3 regions of the Rhodococcus sp. 1R11 genome follow, and region 3 is predicted to be linked to each of the others. Evidence: predicted binding sites of a transcription regulator. Region 3 holds the regulator's gene; each other region holds the start of a gene.

Region 1 (3,277 bases), on a different contig from region 3:
GACAGTTCTGCTACGTTCACAACATATCCCACCACCGAGGAGACATCTTGACGTACGACACCGTGGTAATCGGTGGCGGCCCCGCCGGACTCAGTGCCGCGACACTTCTGGCCCGCGCCCGCCGAAAGGTGATCGTCGTCGACGCCGAAGAGCCGCGCAACGCGCGTGCCGAACATGTTCACAACTTCCTCTCGCGCGATGGTTCCGCACCAGAAGAATTGCGTCGGGCTGGACGTCGCGAAGTCCTGCGCTACGGCGGAGAGTTTCTGCTTGGCAACGTAACTCGAATCGAGGTTGGCTTCGAGCTCCACCTCGACGATGACACAGTCCTCGGTTCGCGCTCGGTTCTGGTAGCGACCGGGCTGCGGGACGAGCTACCCGACATCCCCGGAGTACGAGAGCAGTGGGGTTCGGGGGTATTGCACTGCCCGTACTGTCACGGCTACGAGGTCCGGGGCCAGCCCATTGCCGTCGTCGGCGGCTCCAACCGACCGTTCACGATTCACCAGGCGTCGCTGATCCGCCAATGGTCGGACGACGTCGTCTTCTTCACCAACGGCATCGAACTGAGTGACGACGAACGTCTCCGACTCGACGCCCGATCGGTCCGAATCGTCGACGTACCGGTTGCCCGAATCGTTGTGCAGGACGGTCGCGTCACAGGCATCCAGCTGTCCGACGGGATGGTCCATCCTCGAACAGTCGTGTTCGTCGGCCCGACGTTCGTTCCGAACGATATTCTCCTGATGCCGATGGGGTGCACGCGTCTCGAAAACGGATGGATCGCCACGGACCCGACCGGGCTCACCAGCGTCGAGGGCCTGTGGGCTGCGGGGAACGTCTCGGATTCGCCCGCCCAGCTGATCAATTCGGCGGCAGCAGGATCGAAGGCTGCAATCGCCATCAATCACTACCTACTCGAACTCGATGTGAACCGCGCGGTCGGCGCGATCTGAGGCCTGTCACCAGGGCCGTCGAACTTGTCGGTGCCTCGCCTTACAATGTTGCCCAACGGGTCGAATACGCGTTCGATCCACCGTCGCTGGGGGGTGACATGGGGCTACAAAAAGTGGCGTGGGCGACTGAGCATCACTCTGCGCTTGCCGACGTTCTGGGCGCGCGACGGACGATCAACGCTGCCGTCGCCTCGGAGCTCGCTTTCATGGACGAGTACGTCCGCAGTCGAACGGCCGGCACATCTCCGTGGGGCACCGGGGTGACCGAGAAGGATATGTACAGCTCGGCGATCTGCGAAGTGGCAGCCGCACTGTCGTCCACCTTTGCCGCCATCGACAACAAGCTGCAGATGTGGCGTCAACTGCGCCCTCTCGTGCGTCAGGGTTTCGTCGACGGTGTGCTCGACCTCGAGCGAGTCAGGACAATTCACGATCATCTGCTTCAGGCCCGGCCGGAGACGGTCGTCGTCCTGGAGGTCGAAATTCTCAAGGCCGCCCAAGAGATGGCACCGGGTGCTCTGGGCCGCGAAATCGATCGACTACTCACCGAGGCCGACGCCGACTGGGACCGCGCGGTACGCAAACGTGCCGCACGTACCGAGAAGCGAATCCGCCTTCGTCGCCGGGCACGAGGACTGTCCAGCCTGACCACATTGATGACCGACGGCGAGGCCGACGAACAACTTTCGCGGATCGACGCCGAGGTCACCCGCCTGCACCCGGAAGATCCGCGTTCGGACGACCAACGACGGGGCGATGCTCAGACAGCACTCATGCGCGGGGAGACACTGTTGTGCGAGTGCGCGACGTGCCAGGTTGTTCGTGAAGACGGTACCGATCCGGCCCCGGAGAACCCCGCCCACGGTGACTCAACTACGGAGACATCCGGGCCAACCGACACGATCTCCGATACAACCCGTGGAACATCCACCGACAGTTCGGGTCTCATACCGCTGGAGCGCGAACTCCCGACGAGCCGGCCACCGGACGCACCTCCGGCCGATACAACCGAACCCGCTACCGCGACGCCGTCCCGGCCGGGTGGAGGCACATTGATCGAACGGTGGCGTGCCATCGTCGGAGACGACCCCATCGGCGTCCATGCCTTGTACCCCGACGGCCATGGGGGCATGAAGATCCCGCCGCCAGGCGCGCTGAGCTATACGCCCGGTCGAGCTCTCGCGGCGAAGGTTCGAGCCGAGAACCCGTACTGCCTGCATCCTGGCTGCAACGTGCCCTCGGAACGATGCGACCTCGACCACATCGTCGAATTCGACCGACACCGCCCCGAGAAGGGCGGCTGGACCATTCTCACGAACATCGGTCCGCGCTGTCGGCTCCACCACAACCTCAAAACGCGCAAACTCTGGCGCACCGAACTACTCCCGGAAGGAGTGCTACATATCGTCGATCCACTCGGAAATCACTACTTCACCCCACCCTCCCGGTGAAAAACCATCGCCTAGGGTTGGTTCGGTGAGCACCGCGAATCTGACCCGGACCGAAACTCGCAGGCGATCGCGCCACATAGACGGGGTGAAGTATCACGTCGATCTGAATCTCCTGCACGCCGAGGACACAGAGGTCGACACCTTCGAGACGGTGACGACCATCGAGTTCGGTGCGACCACGGCCGCGACATGGGTCGATTTCATCGGTGCCGCCGTGGACGAGATCACCGTCAACGGCACCGACGCGCAGGTCGACTACGACGGCGCTCGCATTCAGCTGGTCGGACTCACCGAGCACAACGTCGTTCGGATACGCGCGCGCGGGCGGTACAGCAGGTCGGGTGAAGGACTTCACCGCTTTGTCGACCCCGTCGACGACAACGTCTATCTGTACACCCAGTACGAACCTGCCGACGCTCGACGGGTGTTCGCGAATTTCGAGCAACCCGACCTGAAGGCCTCGTTCACGCTGAGGGTCACAGCACCCCCGGCATGGACGGTCCTGTCCAACCGCGCGGGAGTCACCGACGGCACAGTCACCACGTTCGCCCCGACGCTGCCCATATCGACGTACATCACCGCGGTTGCGGCCGGGCCGTACCACGGCGTCGAATCGTCCTGGACTCGAGGCGATCTGACTGTCCCGCTCGGCGCGTACTGCCGCGCATCCCTCGCCGAGTATTTCGACGCCGAGGACATCTTCGACATCACCGAGCGTGGCCTCGACTTCTTCCACGACAAGTTCGACTATCCGTACCCGTTCGGGAAGTACGACCAGATCTTCGTCCCCGAATACAACCTCGGTGCGATGGAGAACCCTGGGCTCGTCACGTTCACCGAATCGTACGTATTCCGTTCCGCGGCAACCGA
Region 2 (3,277 bases), on a different contig from region 3:
ACACCTCCTATTACAAGGAGTGGTCCGAATGGGACATCCGTTTGATCCCCGACGATCAGACCGTCAAGCATCCCAGTTTCGCTGCGCAGCAACGGGTGTGGTTCAGGTACCGCGACACGCTGCCCGACGATCAGGTGTTCCACGTCTGCGCGCTCGCCTACATGAGCGACATGACGTTGCTGGGGTCGGCCAAGGTGCCGCATCCGGACGCCGTCACGCAAACGGCCTCCCTCGACCACGCTCTGTGGTTTCTCCGTCCGTTCCGGGCCGACGAGTGGTTGCTCTACGACCAGACCTCGCCGTCCGCCGGCTTCGGCCGCGCCTTGACTCAGGGACGGATCTTCGACACGTCCGGCCGCATGGTCGCTGCCGTCGTGCAAGAGGGACTGATGCGCTACGAGCGAGACACCTCGAAGCCGCACGTCGATCCCTTCGGGTTGAAGTGACGGCCCCGACGATCGGCGTACTCGCACTGCAGGGCGATGTTCGCGAACACCTGGTCGCCCTGGAGTCGAGCGGTGCGCACGGAATCACCGTGCGTCGACCGGACGAACTCGCCCGGATCGACGGGTTGATCATCCCCGGCGGCGAATCCACGACGATGAGCACTCTGCTCGGTGTCTTCGATCTGCTCAGGCCACTGCGGGCTCGCCTGGCCGAGGGCATGCCTGCTTACGGATCGTGCGCGGGAATGATTCTGCTGGCGTCGGACATTCTCGACACACGGCCCGACGCAGAACACCTCGACGGTCTCGATATCACCGTGCGCCGCAACGCTTTCGGCCGACAGGTCGACTCGTTCGAAACCGATCTCGAATTCACCGACATCGAGGGCGGACCGATGCGCGCAGTGTTCATTCGCGCGCCCTGGGTCGAACGTGTCGGTGCGGACGTCGAGGTACTGGCCACCGTCCCGAACGGGCCTGCTGCGGGCCGCGTGGTTGCCGTGCGGCAGAACCGAGTGTTGGCCACCAGCTTCCATCCCGAGGTCACCGGAGACGATCGAGTGCACCGACTCTTCGTGGACATGGTGCGCAGCGCGTAGAAACCCGTAATCGCCGGTTGGGGCGGAGCGATGACACGGGCGAGTAAAGTCGACAACACTGATTTCGAGCAGGAAGGGGCCCTATCGCATGAGCGGCCACTCAAAATGGGCCACCACCAAGCACAAGAAGGCGGTGATCGACGCCCGACGTGGCAAGTCTTTCGCCAAGCTGATCAAGAACATCGAGGTGGCGGCCCGCACGGGTGGCGGTGACCCCACCGGGAACCCGACGCTCTTCGACGCCATTCAGAAGGCGAAGAAGACGTCGGTGCCCATCGACAACATCGAGCGGGCGCGCAAGCGTGGTGCAGGCGAAGAGACCGGTGGTGCCGATTGGCAGACCATCATGTACGAGGGCTACGGACCCAACGGTGTCGCCATCCTCATCGAGTGCCTCACCGACAACCGCAATCGCGCCGCAGGCGAGGTTCGCGTCGCGATGACGCGCAACGGCGGAAACATGGCCGATCCGGGTTCGGTGTCGTACCTGTTCTCGCGCAAGGGTGTGGTGACCCTCGAGAAGAACGGTCAGAGCGAGGACGACGTGCTGATGGCCGTTCTCGAAGCCGGCGCCGAGGAAGTCAACGACAACGGCGACACGTTCGAGGTCGTCAGTGAGCCGACCGACCTGGTCGCGGTGCGCACCGCCTTGCAGGAGGCCGGTATCGACTACGACTCGGCCGAGGCGAGCTTCCAGGCTTCGGTCAACGTTCCGGTGGACGCAGACGGAGCGCGCAAGGTCTTCAAGCTGATCGACGCCCTCGAAGACAGCGACGACGTGCAGAACGTCTGGTCCAACGTCGACCTGTCGGACGAGGTCATGGCCGAACTGGACGACGAGGACTGACCCGGTCCGCTTGCTCACAGTGATCGACCGGGTGTCGTAGCCCTGATCCGTCGGTGCGCTCCGCTACGCTATCGAACAACAGTTCGTAAGCGGAAGGTGTGGTGGCGTGCGGGTGATGGGTGTCGACCCCGGTCTCACCAGGTGTGGGCTCAGCTTGATCGAGGGAGGCGTCGGTCGCACAGTCGTCGCACTCGACGTGGATGTGGTCCGTACTCCTGCCGACATGGATCTCGCGCAGCGTCTGCTGCGGATATCCGAAGCAGCGGAATACTGGCTCGATACCCACAAGCCGTCGGTGGTGGCGATCGAGCGAGTGTTCGCGCAGCACAACGTTCGGACGGCCATGGGCACCGCGCAGGCCGGCGGCGTCATCGCACTGGCTGCGGCCCGTCGCGGTGTCGACGTCTGCTTCCACACTCCCAGCGAGGTGAAGGCAGCCGTCACCGGCAACGGTTCGGCCGACAAGGCGCAAGTCACCGCCATGGTCATGCGCATTCTCGGGCTGCAGACCGCGCCGACTCCCGCTGATGCCGCAGATGCGTTGGCTCTGGGTATCTGTCATTGCTGGCGCGCGCCGATGATCGCCCGGATGGCCAAAGCCGAGGCGATGGCCGCCGAACAGAAGCGTAAGTACGACGCGCGTCTGGCCGAGGAACGCAAAGCTCGCGCCGCGGTGGCGCGCAAAATCGAGAAACTGGCCAAGAAGGAGGCGGGCGCACGGTGATCGCATCCATTCGCGGGTCGGTGGTCGACATCGCTCTCGATCACGCTGTACTCGAGGCGGCCGGTGTCGGATATCGCGTCAATGCCACCCCGGCGACGTTGGCGACGCTGCATCGGGGGAGCGAGTCCACTCTGCTCACCACCATGATCGTCCGCGAGGACTCGCAAACGCTGTACGGGTTTCCCGACAAAGAATCACGTGAGCTGTTCGAGCTGCTGCTCACGGTTTCCGGAGTCGGGCCACGAATTGCGATGGCCACGCTTGCGGTGCACGAACCCGATTCCCTGCGAACAGCATTGGCGGACAGCGACATCGGGGCCCTCACCAGAGTTCCCGGTATCGGAAAGCGCGGGGCCGAGAGGATGGTGGTCGAACTGCGCGACAAGGTCGACGCCGTCGTCGGTCGCGCAGGCAGTTCCGTGGTGCCAGGTTCCGGGTCCGGCAACTCGATGCGCGATCAGATCGTCGAAGCTCTGATCGGTCTCGGATTCCCGGCGAAGCAGGCCGAGGAGGCCACCGACGCGGTACTTGCACAGCAGCCCGAGGCCACGACGTCCACCGCACTGCGGGCCGCGTTGGCGTACCTCGGTAAGTCCAGGTAGGTCGGCGTGACCGAGGACGACGAGTTCGGGGAATCTCAGGTCGGGGCGGAGGCCATGTC
Region 3 (3,277 bases):
GTAGCGGTCCGAGAATGGCCAGGCCCACTTCGTTGCTGGGAATCTCCGCCGAACCGGCCGCGCGGATGTTGTCTTCGACTTGCTGAGCCAGCAGGTTCAGCGCGTCGTTGTCGACGTCTCTGCCCTGGCAGGCGCGACGAACGCCTTTGACGACCTTCTCCCGACTGAACGGCTCGGTCACACCGCTGCGCTTCACGACGGCGAGCACAGCAGCCTCCACGGTGGTGAAGCGACGACCGCACTCGGGGCAGGACCGGCGTCGCCGTATTGCCTGACCCTCGTCCATTTCACGCGAATCCACCACGCGTGAGTCGGGGTGCCTGCAGAACGGGCAATGCATGAGGGAGCCTCCGTCGTAGCCGATACTCCGACGACGAACGTGCGCGTCGGGGCAGTCTTCGAGGATACTCAGCCACGCTGGGCACCATGGTGCCGGTGGTCATCTGCTGGGTGCGTACTCGACGAGCGCTCCGTCGTGCACCATGACCGCGCCGGCAGGCTGAGTGGCCGCGTCGGGTGTGGTCGCGCGCAGATTCGCGATGCCGAGCAGACCGCCGGCCACGACGACCACAGCCAACATCCACAGAACCAGAGAGCGTGGGCGCACGGTCTGGTTCGCGAAATGAGCCGAGGTGTCGTCGAAGTCTCGATCCGCCATCTCGCGATCGGTCACGTCGGTCCAGGACTCGTCCAGGACGGGCAAGCACGGGCCGTTCTGCGTCCGACGCCCGTGGTTCTGCAGCACGGGCCGCGACCGCCGACGACGCTCGACGACACCGGATCGCGAACGCATACCGGCAGTGGTGGGACGATCGGTGGTGATGGTCATCGGAACCTCGTCTTCGCTCGTTGGATCGATTGTTCGATCAGGCGTTCGATGGACGCTTGTTCGAAGTTCTATCACGCGCCTCCGACAAAGTCTGTAGAAAACGCGACACGAGTCGAACAGATGTTTGATTCAACAGCTGATACACGCTAGATTCGTGTCAGAAACCACACGCCACACGAGTCGACATCATCAACTCCAGTCCGCGTGGATCGATACCGCGTAGACCGAATCCAGCCGCATCAGCAGGAGGCCGACAGCATGAAGGACGAGACCTCGACGAGGTCCATCACCGGTTCCAGTACGACGGGTTCCACGAAAGCTGGTTCCGCGCGAGCCGGATCCTCGACGGTCGGCAAGGCTGCGGCCGGAAAGCCGGCCGCCGAGCCGACCCCGAAGGCCATGGAGGTCGGCACCGACATCAGCGCAGGGCTCACCGAGCGCCAACGGAAAGTGTTGGAGGTCATCCGGGCCTCGGTCACCGAGCGCGGATACCCACCCAGTATTCGAGAGATCGGCGATGCCGTGGGCCTGACGTCGACGTCGTCCGTCGCTCATCAGCTTCGTACCCTCGAGCGCAAAGGGTTCCTGCGGCGCGATGCCAACCGCCCTCGCGCGGTCGACGTCCGTGGACTGGACGAGGTGCAGGCAGATCAGGCCGCGGCAGCGGTGGACGGTTCGGCAGCGTCCAACGAGCAGGATCGGTTGCCGACGCCGACGTTCGTGCCGGTTCTCGGCCGGATCGCCGCGGGTGGTCCGATTCTGGCCGAGGAAGCCGTCGAGGACGTGTTCCCACTCCCCCGCGAGTTGGTCGGTCAGGGATCACTGTTCTTGCTCAAGGTGGTCGGCGAGTCCATGATCGACGCGGCCATCTGCGATGGCGACTGGGTGGTGGTGCGTCAACAGTCCGTGGCCGACAACGGCGACATCGTGGCAGCGATGATCGAGGGCGAGGCCACCGTCAAGACGTTCAAGCGTTCCAAGGGTGAGGTGTGGCTCATGCCGCACAACCCATTGTTCGAGCCGATCCCGGGTAACAATGCCGCGATTCTCGGCAAGGTCGTCACCGTGATGCGCAAGCTCTGAACTCTGTTCGGACACAACGAAAGAAGGGCCGCAGCACAGGTGCTGCGGCCCTTCTCGTCGGTTCCGAACGATCGGCAGAATCAGAGATTCAGTCCACGACCGATGATCTCCTTCATGATCTCCGTGGTGCCGCCGTAGATGGTCTGTACCCGAGAATCCATGTAAGCCTTGGCAATCGGGTATTCCTTCATGTAACCGTAGCCGCCGTGCAGCTGGAGGCATCGGTCGATGAGCTTGACCTGGTTCTCGGTGGTCCACCACTTCGCCATGGCGGCTTCCTGCACGGTCAGCTTGCCGTCGTTGAGCAGTTCGATGAACTTGTCGACCATGATGCGGGTAGCGGTGGTTTCGGTAGCCAGCTCCGCCAACACGAATCGCGTGTTCTGGAACTTTCCGATCGACTTACCGAATGCCTTGCGATCGCGGCAGTACTGGATGGTCATCTCCAGTGCCGATTCCATGGCCGCAGCCGCGACGACGGCAATCGAGAGGCGCTCCTGAGGCAAGTTCTGCATCAGGTAGATGAAGCCCATGCCTTCTTCGCCGAGCAGGTTGGCGGCCGGAACCCGAACGTCGGTAAAGCTGAGTTCCGCGGTGTCCTGGGCCTTCATGCCGATCTTGTCCAGGTTGCGGCCACGCTCGAAACCGGGCATGTCGCGCTCTACGACCAGCAAGCTGAAGCCCTGGGCACCCTTCTCGGGGTCGGTGCACGCTACGACGACGATCAAATCGGCATTGATGCCGTTGGTGATGAACGTCTTCGATCCGTTCAATACCCAGTCGTCGCCGTCCCGAACGGCCTTGGTCTTGATCCCCTGTAGGTCGCTGCCGGTGCCCGGCTCGGTCATGGCGATCGCGGTGATCAGCTCACCGGAGCAGAATCCGGGAAGCCAGCGCTGCTTCTGCTCGTCGTTGGCCAACTCGATGAAGTACGGCGCGACGACGTCGTTGTGCAGAGTGAAGCCGATGCCGCTGTAGCCGCCGCGGGTGGTTTCCTCGGTGACGATGGCGTTGTAGCGGAAGTCCTTGACGCCGCCACCGCCGAACTCCTCCGGTGCGGCAGTTCCGAGGAAGCCCTGCTTGCCGGCCTCGACCCAGACGCCGCGGTCGACGATGTTCTGCTCTTCCCACTTCGCGTGATTGGGGGCTACGTGCTGTTCGAGAAACTTCCGGTACGACTCCCGGAACAGCTCGTGCTCGGGCTCGAAAAGTGTGCGTTCCACGCAGATCTCCTTGTTCGGTGCGCACCGTCGTCGACCGCGAGAAGGGGGGTCACAGCGCGGTCGTCGGTGCGACTGACGTCACGGTTCAACAGTACGTTTGCGGTGTACCGAGGGTCGATGACCAAAACGTGCGCGATCCGTG

The links. The regulator LexA, encoded in region 3, represses DNA repair genes until DNA is damaged. The targets are predictions, from matches to a motif close to CGAACANNTGTTCG.
Region 1: E4P29_RS01325 (HNH endonuclease signature motif containing protein) is a predicted target of LexA. The motif match lies at 1,018-1,031, and genes of this name have one in related genera.
Region 2: ruvC (crossover junction endodeoxyribonuclease RuvC) is a predicted target of LexA. The motif match lies at 1,965-1,978, and genes of this name have one in related genera.

What each region holds. Positions count from the first base shown of each region.
Region 1 is NZ_SPNG01000001.1:267,041-270,317, forward strand. It holds gene E4P29_RS01320 (NAD(P)/FAD-dependent oxidoreductase) at 48-956, shown strand; gene E4P29_RS01325 (HNH endonuclease signature motif containing protein) at 1,070-2,407, shown strand; gene pepN (aminopeptidase N) at 2,433-3,277, shown strand, end outside.
Region 2 is NZ_SPNG01000007.1:75,809-79,085, forward strand. It holds gene E4P29_RS14145 (acyl-CoA thioesterase II) at 1-446, shown strand, start outside; gene pdxT (pyridoxal 5'-phosphate synthase glutaminase subunit PdxT) at 443-1,045, shown strand; gene E4P29_RS14155 (YebC/PmpR family DNA-binding transcriptional regulator) at 1,134-1,892, shown strand; gene ruvC (crossover junction endodeoxyribonuclease RuvC) at 1,999-2,616, shown strand; gene ruvA (Holliday junction branch migration protein RuvA) at 2,613-3,218, shown strand; gene ruvB (Holliday junction branch migration DNA helicase RuvB) at 3,273-3,277, shown strand, end outside.
Region 3 is NZ_SPNG01000004.1:415,997-419,273, reverse strand. It holds gene nrdR (transcriptional regulator NrdR) at 1-340, opposite strand, end outside; gene E4P29_RS09930 (hypothetical protein) at 440-829, opposite strand; gene lexA (transcriptional repressor LexA) at 1,229-1,912, shown strand; gene E4P29_RS09920 (acyl-CoA dehydrogenase family protein) at 1,993-3,135, opposite strand.